DNA from 3 places in the Lentzea sp. NPDC092896 genome. Region 3 is predicted to be linked to each of the others. Evidence: riboswitches for the same ligand, from Rfam matches in the RefSeq annotation. Region 3 holds a riboswitch; each other region holds the start of a gene.

What was found. A riboswitch is a leader RNA that binds a small molecule or an ion and turns the genes downstream of it on or off. The one in region 3 is predicted to bind glycine.
Region 1: another riboswitch for glycine. It lies ahead of gcvH (glycine cleavage system protein GcvH); the one in region 3 lies ahead of gcvT (glycine cleavage system aminomethyltransferase GcvT).
Region 2: another riboswitch for glycine. It lies ahead of gcvP (aminomethyl-transferring glycine dehydrogenase); the one in region 3 lies ahead of gcvT (glycine cleavage system aminomethyltransferase GcvT).

Annotation. Positions count from the first base shown of each region.
Region 1 is NZ_JBIVPX010000009.1:89,496-94,313, forward strand. Features, by position in the region: gene ACIQF0_RS35345 (MFS transporter) at 1-904, shown strand, start outside; gene ACIQF0_RS35350 (TetR/AcrR family transcriptional regulator) at 914-1,594, shown strand; gene ald (alanine dehydrogenase) at 1,649-2,761, opposite strand; glycine riboswitch at 2,987-3,079, shown strand; gene gcvH (glycine cleavage system protein GcvH) at 3,144-3,527, shown strand; gene ACIQF0_RS35365 (L-serine ammonia-lyase) at 3,556-4,818, shown strand, end outside.
Region 2 is NZ_JBIVPX010000005.1:125,646-130,463, reverse strand. Features, by position in the region: gene gcvP (aminomethyl-transferring glycine dehydrogenase) at 1-2,154, opposite strand, end outside; glycine riboswitch at 2,204-2,299, opposite strand; glycine riboswitch at 2,303-2,400, opposite strand; gene ACIQF0_RS25135 (Clp protease N-terminal domain-containing protein) at 2,457-3,425, opposite strand; gene ACIQF0_RS25130 (MerR family transcriptional regulator) at 3,513-4,079, opposite strand; gene ACIQF0_RS25125 (bifunctional nuclease family protein) at 4,384-4,818, opposite strand, start outside.
Region 3 is NZ_JBIVPX010000004.1:484,813-489,630, forward strand. Features, by position in the region: gene ACIQF0_RS23200 (CaiB/BaiF CoA transferase family protein) at 1-110, shown strand, start outside; gene ACIQF0_RS23205 (hypothetical protein) at 447-626, shown strand; gene ACIQF0_RS23210 (transcriptional regulator) at 791-1,282, shown strand; gene ACIQF0_RS23215 (hypothetical protein) at 1,552-1,920, shown strand; gene ACIQF0_RS23220 (DUF3817 domain-containing protein) at 1,935-2,237, shown strand; glycine riboswitch at 2,283-2,373, shown strand; glycine riboswitch at 2,374-2,465, shown strand; gene gcvT (glycine cleavage system aminomethyltransferase GcvT) at 2,562-3,656, shown strand; gene glyA (serine hydroxymethyltransferase) at 3,670-4,818, shown strand, end outside.

The DNA of each region.
Region 1 (4,818 bases), on a different contig from region 3:
GATCCTCGCGATCGCGGCCGTCGCGCTGCTCGTGCCGGAGTCCAAGGACCCGACCGTGCGCAAACCGGACGTGCTCGGCTCGATCCTGTCGATCATCGGCATGGTGTCGATCGTCTACGCGGTGATCGAGGTGCCGGAGCACGGGTTCGGCTCGGCCGAGTTCGGCGTCCCCGTGGCGATCGGGCTCATCACCATGACCGGATTCGCGTTGTGGGAACGGCACACCGCCGATCCGATGCTCGATCTCGGGTTCTTCCGGAACCGCCGCTTCACCGGCGCGGTGGCGTCGGGCGTGCTCGCGGCGTTCGGCATGGCGGGCTCGCTCTTCCTGCTGACGCAACACCTTCAGGGCGTGCTCGGCTACAGCCCGTTGGAGGCGGGTGTGCGGGTGGCGCCGATGGCGATCGCGTTGCTCGTCACCAGCAACACGTTGGGACAGCTCGTGATGAAGCTCGGCACGGGCAGGGCGATGCTGCTGGGCATGACGATCGTCGCGGGCGGCGTGGCGCTGCTGTCGATCGGCACGACCTACCCGCCGACGCTGGCCGGGCTGATCCTCATCGGCGTGGGTGTCGGTGTGTCCCAACCGGTTGCGGTCAACGCGCTGATGGGCTCGATCCCGCCGGAACGCGCCGGAATCGCGTCCGGGCTGTCCGGCACGCTGACGGAGCTGGGTTCCTCGTTCGGCATCGCCGTACTGGGCGCGCTGCTGTCGGCACGGTTCGTGGCGTCGTTGCCGGACGGTGTACCAGGGCGGTCGCTCAGTGAGGCCTTGCACAGCGGTGCGGACATCACGGTCGTGCGCGAGGCGTTCTCCAACGGCATGAGCGTGAGTCTCGTGATCGGGGCGATCGCCGTGTTCCTGGGAGGTGTTGTGGCCAGCGTGCTGCTGCGGCGTGCTTAGGATCGGCCTGTGGAGAGCGTGTGGTTCGGCAAGCCCAGGCCCAGCAGCGGTCAGCCCCTCGGCCTGAGCCGGGAGGCGATCGTCCGCAAGGCGCTGGAGATGCTGGACCGGGACGGCATGCAGAAGCTGTCCATGCGCAAGCTCGCGGCGGAACTGGGCGCGGCGCCCATGTCGCTGTACTGGCACGTGCCGACCAAGGACGCGCTGATCGAGCTCTGCCTGGACGAGATCTACGGCGAGTTCCCGCTGCCGGGCCCCGAGGACGACTGGGAGACGGCTGTGCGCGCGATGATGCACGCGATGCGTCATCTCGCGCACAAGCACCCGTGGTGGGTCAGGGGCATCGGCGAGTTCAACAGCATCGGCCCGAAGGCCGTGGCGATGAGCGACGCGATGTTCGAACCGATGACGCGGGCAGGTCTGTCCCTGCCCGCGGCGGCGCGGTCGATCTCGACGATCTCCAGTTTCGCCATCGGGTACGCGATCGCCGAGGTCAACTTCGTGGCGCGCGGTGGGATGGACTCGCCGCCGCCGGACCTGCCGAAGATCGCGGACCTGTACCGGGAGAAGCACCCGAACTACGTGAGGATGCTGGACGAACCGGAGCTGTGGTCGTTGGAGGGACAGTTCGAGTTCGGACTGGACTGCGTGATCGACGGCATCAAGGCGCGCGTCGAGGCGCTCAGATAGGCGAAACCCCCGCAGCGATTGACGCGTGCGGGGGCCTCATTCATTCAGTTGGTCTTAGACGACGGTCTCCAGCGGCGTGTGCGCGAGGCCGGTCGCCTCGGCCACCGGGCCGTTGGTCAGCAGGCCGGCGTGGACGTTCAGGCCCAAGGCGAGCGAACGGTCGTCCTTGAGCGCCTTCTCCCAGCCCTTGTCGGCCAGCGCGACCGCGTACGGCAGCGTCACGTTGGTCAGCGCGTAGGTCGAGGTGCGCGGGACGGCGCCCGGCATGTTCGCCACGCAGTAGAACACCGAGTTGTGGACCTCGTAGGTCGGCTCGGCGTGCGTGGTGGCGCGGGAGTCCTCGAAGCAACCGCCCTGGTCGATGGCGATGTCGACGAGCACCGAACCCGGCTTCATGTCCGCGACCAGCGCGTTCGACACGAGCTTCGGGGCGGCGGCACCGGGGACGAGCACGGCGCCGATGACCAGGTCGGCCTCGCGGACGGCCTGCTCGATGGCGAACGAGTTCGAGGCGAGCGTGCGCAGGCGGCCCTGGAACTGGGCGTCGATCTGACGCAGGCGGTCGACGTTGGTGTCGAGGATCTGCACGTCCGCGCCCATGCCGACGGCGATGGTGGCGGCGTTGACGCCGGCCACGCCACCGCCGATGACGACCACGCGGGCCGGGGCGACACCGGGGACGCCGCCGGGCAGCACGCCGCGGCCACCGGAGGGCTTCATCAGCGAGAACGCGCCGACCTGCGGAGCCAGCCGGCCCGCGACCTCGGACATCGGGGCGAGCAGCGGCAGCGAGCGGTTCGGCAGCTGCACGGTCTCGTAGGCGATGGCCGTGGTGCCGGACGCCAGCAGCGCCTCGGTCAGCGGCCGGTCGGCGGCGAGGTGCAGGTACGTGAAGAGGGTCTGACCGGCGCGCAGACGCGGGTACTCCTCGGCGATCGGCTCCTTGACCTTGAGAACCAGGTCACCTTCCGCCCACACGTCGTCGGCGGTCGGGAGGATCTTGGCGCCCGCGGCGAGGTACTCCTCGTCGGTGATGGCGGAACCGAGACCGGCGCCCTGCTCGACGTACACGTCGTGGCCGCGGCTGGTCAGTTCGTGCGCACCGGCAGGCGTGAGAGCGACGCGGTACTCGTGGTTCTTGATCTCGCGAGGAACTGCGATCCGCACGATGACTCCTCCGTTCGGTGGGCCGACATCTCATAATGTGGGCCAGTCGGAAGGTCATGTCACTGTGCGGATCGCACTATCCGGTAACCCTCTGGTTGTTCATCTAGGACAGAGCGACCTGAGCCTCGTTCGCGTTCCACTCGACCGTCCCGCGTTGACACTCGGCGGGGGACGCACATAGCGTTCGCGCCGAGAACTGAACACCGGCCGCGGCGCGCAAGCGTCAGAACCCGAGTGGGAGAGACCTCGACGAACCGGTCGGGGCGCCGAAGGGGCAAGCTCCCGCACACTCTCAGGCAGCAAGACCGCTCGGGGTAGGCAACTCTGCACGGCGGAGGGGGCGCAAGTTTCCTGACCCGTCACAGCCAGAGGAGTCGCTGCCGTGGAGTTCCCCGAGAACCTGCTCTACACCGCCGAGCACGAGTGGGTCGACTGGACGCCGGGCACCCAGGACCCGCTGACCTGCGGAATCACCGAGTACGCCGCGGACGCGCTCGGCGACATCGTCTTCGTCCAGCTGCCCGACGTCGGTGCCAAGGTCGTCACCAACGCGGTCTGTGGCGAGTTGGAGTCCACCAAGTCCGTCAGCGACCTGTTCTCGCCCGTCACCGGTGAGGTGATCGAGGTCAACAGCGCCGTCGTGGACGACCCGGCGGTCGTGAACAGCGACCCGTACGGCGCCGGCTGGCTGTTCAAGGTCCGCGTCGAGTCGGCCGAGAACCTCCTCACGGCGGCCAAGTACGCCGAACTCACCAAGTCTGACTGACCGCTCCACCACCACGAGGGACTGATCAGTGGCGATCAGCGTTTTCGACCTGTTCTCCGTCGGCATCGGACCGTCCAGTTCACACACGGTCGGCCCGATGCGCGCGGCCGCGATGTTCGTCGAGAAGCTCGGCGCACGGGTGTCCGAAGTGGACCGCGTGCACGTCGAGCTGTTCGGCTCGCTCGGTGCGACCGGCCACGGCCACGGCAGCCCCAAGGCCGTGTTCCTGGGGCTGGAAGGTAACCATCCGGAAGAAGTCGATCCCACGGCCGCGGCCCACCGCGTCGAGGAGATCGTCTCCGGCAAACGGCTCAAGCTCGGCGGCGCGCACGAGATCGACTTCGTGCACGACCGCGACCTCGTCATGCACCGCCGCAAGTCACTCCCGTTGCACCCCAACGGGATGAGCTTCGAGGCGTTCGCGGGCGGCAAGTCGGTCGAGCACGCCGTCTACTACTCGATCGGCGGCGGGTTCGTCGTCGACGAGAACGCGTCGGGCACCGACCGCATCAAGCCGGACTCGACGCCGTTGGCCCATCCGTTCCTGACCGGCGACGAACTGCTCGCGCGCTGCCGCGAGACCGGCCTGTCGATCAGCGAGATCATGATGGCCAACGAGCTGTCGTGGCGCACCGAAGCCGAGGTCCGCCAAGGACTTCTGCACATCTGGCACGTCATGCAGGAGTGCGTCGAACGCGGCTGCAACGAGCACGGTGTCCTGCCCGGCGGCCTGAAGGTCCGCCGCCGCGCCGCCGAGATGCGCAAGACGCTGGAGAAGGAGCACTTCGTCACCGACCCGCTGCGGGTCATGGACTGGGTGACGCTCTTCGCGCTGGCCGTCAACGAGGAGAACGCGGCAGGCGGCCGTGTCGTCACCGCGCCGACCAACGGCGCGGCCGGCATCGTCCCGGCGGTCCTGCACTACTACACGAAGTTCGTGCCGGGAGCCTCCGACGACGGCGTGGTCCGGTTCCTGCTGACGGCCGGTGCGATCGGCGTGCTGTTCAAGGAGAACGCGTCGATCTCCGGCGCCGAGGTCGGCTGCCAGGGCGAGGTCGGCTCGGCCTGCTCGATGGCCGCCGGTGGCCTCGCCGAGGTGCTCGGCGGCACCCCCGAGCAGGTCGAGAACGCCGCCGAGATCGCCATGGAGCACAACCTCGGCCTCACGTGCGACCCGATCGGCGGTCTGGTGCAGATCCCGTGCATCGAACGCAACGCCGTCGCGTCGATCAAGGCCATCACGGCTGTGCGCATGGCTTTGCGCGGCGACGGCTCTCATTTCGTGTCGCTC
Region 2 (4,818 bases), on a different contig from region 3:
GCCGTGCGGGATGCAGAACGTCTTGTGCAGGTTCAGGTGCGAGACGTCCGAACCGAACTTGCCGTAGCGGGCCAGGCCGATCAACGCGTTGAGGTTCGCGCCGTCGACGTACACCTGGCCGCCCGCGTCGTGGACCAGGCCGCAGACCTCGCGAACGGTGTCCTCGTACACGCCGTGCGTCGACGGGTAGGTGATCATGATCGCGGCGAGGTCGCCGGCGTGCTCGGCGACCGTCTGACGCAGGTGGCCCATGTCGATGTTGCCCTTGTCGTCGCACTTCACGACGACGACGCGCATGCCGGCCATGACGGCGGACGCGGCGTTGGTGCCGTGCGCGGACGACGGGATCAGGCAGACGTCGCGGTCGGCGTTGCCGTTGGCGCGGTGGTAGGCGCGGATCGCCAGCAGACCGGCGAACTCACCCTGCGAACCGGCGTTGGGCTGCAACGACACCGCGTCGTAGCCGGTGACCTCGGCGAGCCACTCCTCCAGGTCGGACACGATCTTCAGCAGACCGGCGGCGTCCTCGGCGGGCGCGAACGGGTGCAGCGTCGAGAACTCCGGCCACGTGATGGACTCCATCTCCGCGGTGGCGTTCAGCTTCATCGTGCACGAGCCCAGCGGGATCATGCTGCGGTCCAGCGCGACGTCCTTGTCGGACAGCGCGCGCAGGTAGCGCAGCAGCGCGGTCTCGGAGCGGTGCGCGTGGAAGACCGGGTGCGTCAGGTAGTCCGAGGTGCGGCGCAGGTCGCCCGGGATGCCGTCGGCGGTGTCGGCGTCGATCGCGTCCACATCGGACCCGGTGACACCGAAGGCGTTCCACACGGCGACGATGTGCGCACGCGTGGTCTTCTCGTCGCAAGCGATTGCCACGACGTCGTCGTCGACCTCGCGGAGGTTGATGCCGGCCTCACGCGCCTTCTCGACGACAGCGGCGGCCTGGCCCTCGACGCGGACCTGGACGGTGTCGAAGAACTCGCCGTGCACGACGTCGAGCCCGGCCTCGCACAGGCCCGTGGCGAGCACGGTGGCCAGGCGGTGCACGCGGGTCGCGATCGACCGCAGGCCCTCGGGACCGTGGTAGACGGCGTACATGGACGCGATCACGGCCAGAAGAACCTGCGCGGTGCAGATGTTCGACGTGGCCTTCTCACGGCGGATGTGCTGCTCACGCGTCTGCAGCGCGAGGCGGTAGGCCAGCGAGCCGTCGGAGTCGACGGAGACACCGACCAGGCGGCCGGGCAGCTGACGCTCCAGGCCGGACCGGACGGCCATGTAGCCGGCGTGCGGGCCACCGAAGCCGATCGGCACGCCGAAGCGCTGCGTGGTGCCGACGACGACGTCCGCGCCGATCTCGCCCGGCGCGCGCAGCAGCGTCAGCGCCAGCAGGTCGGCGACGACGACGGCCTGCGCACCGGCGGCGTGGATCTCCTCGATCAACGCGGCCTGGTCGCGCACGACACCTGAGGCGCCGGGGTAGGACAGCAGCACGCCGTAGAAGTCGCCGCCCAGGCCCAGGCCCTCGATGCCCTGCGACAGGTCGGCGACGACGATCTCGATGCCCAGCGGCTCGGCGCGCGTCTCGATGACGGCCAGCGTCTGCGGCAGCGTGTCGGCGTCGATGACGAACTTGTTCGACTTGGACTTGCCCGCGCGGCGCACCAGCGTCATCGCCTCGGCGGCGGCGGTCGACTCGTCCAGCATGGACGCGTTCGCGGTCGGCAGGCCGGTCAGGTCGCCGACCATGGTCTGGAAGTTCAGCAGCGCCTCGAGACGGCCCTGCGAGATCTCCGGCTGGTACGGCGTGTACGCGGTGTACCAGGCGGGCGACTCGAGCACGTTGCGCAGGATCACGCCCGGCGTCACGGTGTCGTAGTAGCCGAGGCCGATCATCTGCGTCATCGGGCGGTTCTGCGAGGCGAGCTCACGCAGTTCGGCCAGCGCCTCGGTCTCGGTGGCCGGGGCGGGCAGGTCCAGCACGAGATCGCGCTCGTGGATCGACGAAGGCACCGCGTGCTGCGCCAGCTCCTCGAGCGACCCGACGCCGATGACGTCGAGGATGCGCGCGAGTTCGGCGGGGCGCGGACCGACGTGGCGGTCGGCGAACGGGGTGCCGTGCTCGAGAGCTGCGAGCGGAATGCGGTCCTGCGTCATCAAACGCCTCCGGGGGGCTGCGGGCACACGTGTCCTGGTGCCCTCCCCGCTCTGTCCGTACCCCGAAGGGCGCCTGAGAGGTTCACCCACCGGTAAGGATGGGCTTTCACCGTCGGCGGGATCCCTAGAGATCCACTTTCCAGAGGCGTCTCACTCGGCGGTCCTGGATGCCTGAGAGGTTCCCGGGGAGGGACTTGCTCCTTCGGCGCCGGGCTCTTCGATCCCGGTCTCTCCCGCCTGAGTTCAGCGACTACCCGAGAAGAATACCCGCAGGCAGTCCACCTAGTCGCTAGGGACGCGACCTACATCTCAGTGCCAAGACCGGCGAGCGCTCCCGCGACGGGGTCCGCCGGGTCGTCGCGCACCGCCACGAGGAGGTGCCGGGTGCCCACGACCGCGTCTCCGCGCCGGGCCGCGACGAGCTTCGCCCGTTCCATCGCACGCACGACCGGACCGCCGCCGGGCAACGCGGCCGGATCCACTCCTGCCTCGCGCAACGCCGCCGCCCCGCCCGACTCGAACTCCGGCTTCAGCTTCCTGCCCGCCACCGTCAACTGGCGGTCGACCGTCAGCACCGCCTCCACCAGGTCTCGAGACGACACTTCACGCCTCGCGGCCACGGCCAGCCGTCCGGCCTCGTTGCGCACGACGGTCAGCACCGGCCCTCCCAGCCCCTGGCCGCGCGCGACCCAGCGCACCAGCCAGCGCACGTACCCGCCGCCGGACTCCCCTTCCAACGCTCCCGCCTTGCGCAGCAACCGCACGGCGGGCGCTTCCTCGACCTCCGCGTGGGTCCGCGCGGCATCCGCTCGCACAGCGGCGGCCATCGCGTCGACGTCCGCTCCGCGCAGCACGAACAGGTCGGCGGCACGTCCGGAACCCTGCTCCAGCAACGCGAGGGAGAGGTGGGTCGTGGTCAGCACGCCGTCGCCGGCCTGGGCGGCCGCCGCGAGCAGACACTCCTCCAGCGCACGGCTGACGGGCGGCACGGTCTCGATGACCAGGCGGTCGCAGGCGACGTTCAGCAACGCCGTGACGTCCGGATGAGCCTCGGGAACGACGCCACCGTCGTCGTCGGCCCAGTGCTCTGCCCCTCGCGCCATCGCCTGGGCGCGCAGCGACTTCACGCCGAGCTTGCGGCCGGGTCCGATGGTGTCGATCAGCGAGATCAGCAGGTTCTCGGTGCCGAGGAAGCCGAACTCCAGCCGAAGCGCGCGCTGCGCCGCCGCTTCCAGCACCTTCACGACCTGGTAGGAGGGGGTGATCGTCATGCGGGGAACGCTAGGGACCGATGGGGTCTGGTCGCTGCCGCCGACCGGCCATCCCACGGCGCCAGTCGGCCACGTTTCCGAAACCGGTCAGCCGGTGGCGCGCTCGCGACGCCGGCGGGTCAGCTCGTCCTCGGTCATCGGGGCGATCTCGACGCCGTCCGCACGTTCGGCCGGGAACTCGTGGATCGTGCCGGAGATCTCGCGCATCGCACCGCTGACCGCGATGCCGAACACGCCCTGACCGCCCTGCAGCAGATCGACGACCTCTTCCGGCGAGGTGCACTCGTAGACGGTGGTGCCGTCGGAGAACAGCGTGATGCGCGCCAGGTCCTGCACGCCGCGGCGGCGCAGGTGGTCGACCGCGACCCTGATGTTCTGCAAGGAGACACCGGTGTCCAGCAGCCGCTTCACGACCTTGAGCACCAGGATGTCCTTGAAGGAGTACAGCCTCTGGCTCCCGGAGCCGTGCGCCATCCTTATCGTCGGCGCGACCAGCCCGGTCCTTGCCCAGTAGTCGAGCTGCCGGTACGTGATCCCCGCGATCTGACACGCCGCGGGTCCTCGGTAACCGACGAGCTCGTCCGGCAGCGAGGAGTCCGGGAACAGTTCACCCTGCAGCCCGGATTCGGCCCTCAAGGGCGCTTCCTCGACCACGCCTGCCTCCCCTCGGAACGGCCACGAAACTCATGACCGTCAAGCCGCTACGTCAGCTCGCGCGAACCAGCGACGTCCACTCGAGTTCGACGGTAGGACCGGTCCGAGGGCAGGTCAACGCGACGCGCGGGGAGAGGCGACCCTCAACCTCAAGTGGAGAGTCATGCCGTCACCCGAAACGGGACGTTCAGGTGACGTTTAGTGATCGTTTAGCGATTAAAACGACCGTAAGTAGTCCGATCGAGGGACATCCAAACGAACTGACTCACGGTCCATACAAGACGGAGTGCGACACCCGGAAAACTCAGGTGTCCGCGCCCCTGAAGTCCTCCGGGGAGACGGAGTCGAGGAACTCGCGGAACTTCTCCACCTCGTCCTCCTGCTCGTCCGGGATGATGAGGCCCGCCTCGGCCAGGACGGACTCCTCGGCGTGGATGGGCACGCCGACGCGCAACGCCAGCGCCACCGAGTCGGACGGCCGCGCGGACACCCGCACGTCGCCGTCGAACACGAGCTCGGCGAAGAAGGTGCCCTCCTGCAGGTCGGTGATCCGCACCTGTTCGAGGTTGCGTCCCAGTGCCCCGATGACGTCCTTGAGGAGGTCGTGCGTGAGCGGACGGGCAGGACGGACACCCTGTTGTTCGAGTGCGATCGCCGTGGCCTCCACAGAGCCGATCCAGATCGGCAGGTACCGCTCACCCTCGGTTTCACGGAGCAGGAGGATCGGCTGGTTCTGGGG
Region 3 (4,818 bases):
TTCCCACGGCTCCTGTTTCGCCCGGAACGAACACCGGGGAAGTGCTTGCCGACATGGGTGTGGCGGCCGACCGAATTATGGAACTGCGGCGGTCTGGAGTAATTGGATAATGGTCGGACGCGCATTAATAGCGCCACGAAGGCGTGACGGTGCGTGATGGGGTGAGTTCGGCATCCGGGTGAGCCCCGGTGCAACAGTCTCTCTTCCAAGCTGTGGGATGCGAGGGAGTCCGTGTTCACCTCGTGCCCAGGACATCGGCGCTGTTGAGGCCCCTCTTTAGCCGCCATTCGGGTGACATTGGCCGTCACGCAGGCGTGCGTCCCAGGTAGATCCTGGGACGAGTTGGGCGTGGTCGTTGTTCATCGCAAGGGTGAATGAGGGACCATGACGGGTGACACGGGCGGTCCGCCGCCTGACCGGTGAACCACACGGACGGAGAGGTACCTGTGAACCTCAAGAAGGTGCTAGTGCTGGCGGGCGTCGCGCTGGTGCTGTTCCTCCTGATCACCCAGCCCGAGCAGTCCGCCTCGGCGGTGCAGCAGGTTCTCGGCTGGCTTCGTCAGGGCGCGGAGTCGATCATCACCTTCATCAGGAGCCTCTTCGGCACGGCCACCCCGCTCAGCTAGTGACGTTGGGTGATCTTCGGCCGTCTGCGTTGAGCCGGATGGGTGGAATGAGGCCAATCACGCACTGGTAACGGGTGTTCTGGGGATTCAGGGTCTGGCGATTGTCAGACCTACCGAATACCTTCCGCTGCAATGGCCGATCCCCGACCGACGAGGAGGCACATATGGTCGAGGACTCCGGGGTCCACGAGCTGTTGCAGCAGTGGGCGGCTGAACGGTCTGATGACGCAGAGATGCAGGAGGTGAACCGGATCAAGAACGCGTGGCTCGCGGAGGCTCCCCCCTCGGCGCCAGGCATCCCCGTGCAGCGGGGAGGCAGGAGTGGGTCGCGTGGCTTGGTCAAGGTCGACTCGGCGGATCCGGCCTACGTGGCCGCGATGCGCAAGCGGGCGCCGGAGGCACCCGAGGCACTGCTCGCCGCCGCGGCGAGCTACTGGCAGCTGGTGGGCGACGTCGCCGAGGCCGAGCAGTGGTGGGACGCGGGCATCAGCCCGTTGGACCAGCGCGCGCTCGACTACCGCGCGGCCGGCCTGTCTCCTGCCGATCTCGGGAGGCGCCTGGGACCGATGACGGTTCTCCAGCACCTTCGTCGTGGCTCCGCCGCGGCCTGGTGCGTTGCTCGTCTGCAGAGGCAGCGCCGGGACGGCGTGGCGTAGGTGGACCGGGCTGTCGGAGGCGGCAGCCCTGCATCCATTCGTTGAACGGGCACGCGCGCTCGTGCGGGGCGCGCTCGCCAACGTTCGTTCGCCGTGTTTCCGCTGAGGGCCGAGGCCCTCACACCCCACGGGGCGGTCTCCTTCCGGAGACCCACCCAAGTCAGTGGCGTCGCATGCTCGCGGAGCGCGCTCGCCGGAGCTGACTCGGAGTGTTTTCGCCGGGGGCGGTCCCCGGACCCCCGGAAGGACTCCCAAGTAGTGTGGAGGTCGTGCGCGGCCTCCTTACTCCCCAACGTGTGCTGATCGCGTTCGCCTGTCTGGCGGCGCTGGTCGCCTGTTGCGGACTCGCCTGGTGGCAGTGGCAGCGCTTCGAGTCCGCCAGCGGCACGTTCCAGAACCTCGGGTACGTGCTGCAGTGGCCGCTCTTCGGCCTCTTCCCCCTGTTCATGGTGTGGCGGTTCCGTCGGCTGGCACGTCAGCGCCGTGACGAGGATCCGGTTGCGCCTGCTCCGGAGCCGATGGCTACCGTTGTCGCCGTCAAACCCGCGCCTGTCGAGCAGTTCGACGACGAAGAAGACGCGGAGCTCGCGGCCTACAACCGCATGCTCGCGAACCTCAACGCGCGGGACGGTCGTTGAGCGAAGGCGGGCAGATGAAGGGTGCGTTGACCCGGTTCAGGGTCATGGCTTACGTGGTCGGAGTCTTCCTGCTGCTCCTGGTCGTGGCCATGGTGCTCAAGTACGCCGCGGACATGGGTGGCGCGATGAAGGTCGTCGGCCCGATCCACGGCTTCCTCTACGCCATCTACCTGGTGATTTCCGTCGACCTGGCGCTGAAGCTGCGCTGGTCGATCAAGGGCACCCTGCTGGTGCTGCTCGCGGGCACGGTCCCGTTCCTGTCCTTCTGGGCGGAGCGCAAGGTGGTCGAGAAGACGGCGCAGGGCGTGCCGCTGTGACGTTTGGCCTGCTAGCGTCTGGGGCTACCAACTGAACACGGCCGTCGATGTCGCGCGGAAGAGACCCCTCCAGCAGGGGCGCCGAAGGAGCAATCCCTCCCCGGAATCTCTCAGGCACAGGTACCGCGCGACGAAGGCAACTCTGGAAAGCAGGCTGCTCGGCAGCCTCGCCCACGGTGCAAGCCACTTCGGTGGTGAAGCTCTCAGGCTCATGACAGAGGGGGAGGCTCGCTCTAGTGAGGAGTCTCCGATGGATCGTGTCATTCTTCTGATGCCTCAGCCGGCCGCGTCCGGCTCTTCGGCGCACCCTGGAGGAGCGTTCTGATGTCCCGCCTCACGCCTCTGAACGCCGAGCACGAGCAGCTCGGCGCGATGTTCACCGACTTCGCGGGCTGGCGGATGCCGCTGCGCTACTCGTCCGAACTCGCCGAGCACCACGCCGTGCGCACCACCGCGGGCCTGTTCGACCTCACGCACATGGGTGAGATCGTCCTGACCGGACCGCAGGCGGGCGAGGCCCTCGACTACGCGCTGGTCGGGCACATCTCCGCGCTGGCCGTCGGCAAGGCCCGCTACACGATGATCACCCAGGCCGACGGCGGCGTGCTCGACGACCTGATCGTGTACCGCCTGGGCGACCAGGAGTTCATGGTCGTCGCGAACGCCTCCAACGCCGCCGTCGTGGCTGAGGCACTGGTCGAGCGCGCAGCCGGGTTCGACACGGTCGTCACCGACAAGTCGACCGACTACGCGTTGATCGCGATCCAGGGCCCGAAGTCCGTCGAGATCCTGTCCGGCCTGACCGAGACGGATCTGGCGTCGGTCAAGTACTACGCCTCGTACCCTTCCACCGTGGCCGGAGTCGACGCGTTGCTCGCGCGCACGGGTTACACGGGCGAGGAGGGCTTCGAGCTCTTCGTCGCACCCGCCGACGCGCCGGCCGTCTGGGCCGCGCTGCTGTCCGCGGGCGAGGCGCACGAGCTCAAGCCGTGCGGGCTCGGCTGCCGCGACACGTTGCGCCTCGAAGCCGGAATGCCCTTGTACGGCAACGAGCTCACGACGTCGCTGACGCCGTACAACGCGAACCTGGGCCGTGTCGTGAAGCTCGACAAGCCGGGCGACTTCGTGGGCCGCGACGCGCTGGCCAAGGTCGCCGAGTCCGGGGTGGACTCGGTCCTGGTCGGACTGAAGACCCCTGAACGCCGTGCCCCCCGCCACGGTTACGCGGTGCTCAACGGCGACGAGGTCGTGGGCGAGGTGACGTCGGGCGCGCTGTCCCCGACCCTCGGCTACTCCGTCGCCATGGCCTACGTGTCGCGGGCCAGTGCCGAGCCCGGCACCCCACTGCTGGTCGACGTCCGCGGCAAGAAGCAGCCGGTCGAGGTCGTCGCACTTCCGTTCTACAAGCGCGCCAAGTAGGGAGATTCTCCAGATGTCCGACCAGTTCAACGCTTCCCTCGCGGAGTACGACCCCGAGGTCGCCGAAGCCGTTGCGGCCGAGTTGGCGCGCCAGCAGGGCACTCTCGAGATGATCGCCTCGGAGAACTTCACGCCCGTGTCGGTGTTGCAGGCCCAGGGCTCCGTCCTCACGAACAAGTACGCCGAGGGCTACCCCGGCCGTCGCTACTACGGCGGCTGCGAGCACGTGGACGTCGTCGAGCGGCTCGCCATCGAGCGCATCAAGTCGCTCTTCGGCGCGGGCTTCGCGAACGTCCAGCCGCACTCGGGCGCGCAGGCCAACGCGGCCGCGATGTTCGCGCTGCTCCAGCCCGGCGACACGATCCTGGGACTGGACCTCGCGCACGGCGGCCACCTGACGCACGGCATGCGCATCAACTTCTCCGGCAAGCTCTACAACGTCGTGCCGTACCACGTCGCGGACTCGGACGGCCGCGTCGACATGGCCGAGGTCGAGCGCCTGGCCCAGGAGCACCGCCCGAAGTTGATCGTGGCCGGCTGGTCCGCCTACCCGCGCCAGCTGGACTTCGCCGAGTTCCGCCGCATCGCGGACTCGGTCGAGGCCTACCTGATGGTCGACATGGCGCACTTCGCCGGCCTCGTCGCCGCCGACCTTCACCCGTCGCCCGTGCCGCACGCGCACGTCACGACGACCACGACCCACAAGACCCTCGGCGGTCCCCGTGGTGGCGTGATCCTGTCGAACGACGCCGACATCGCGAAGAAGATCAACTCGGCGGTGTTCCCCGGCCAGCAGGGCGGTCCGCTGGAGCACGTCATCGCGGCGAAGGCCGTGGCGTTCAAGCACGCCGCCTCGCCTGAGTTCGCCGACCGTCAGCGTCGCACGCTGGAAGGTTCGCGGATCCTGGCCGAGCGTCTGTCGCAGGCGGACGTCGCCGCCGCCGGCGTGAAGGTGCTGACCGGGGGCACCGACGTGCACCTGGTCCTCGTCGACCTGGTCAACTCCGAGCTCGACGGCAAGCAGGCCGAGGACGTGCTGCACCAGATCGGCATCACGGTCAACCGCAACGCCGTTCCGAACGACCCGCGTCCGCCGATGGTGACGTCCGGTCTGCGGATCGGTACGCCGGCGCTGGCCACCCGCGGGTTCGGCGAGGTGGAC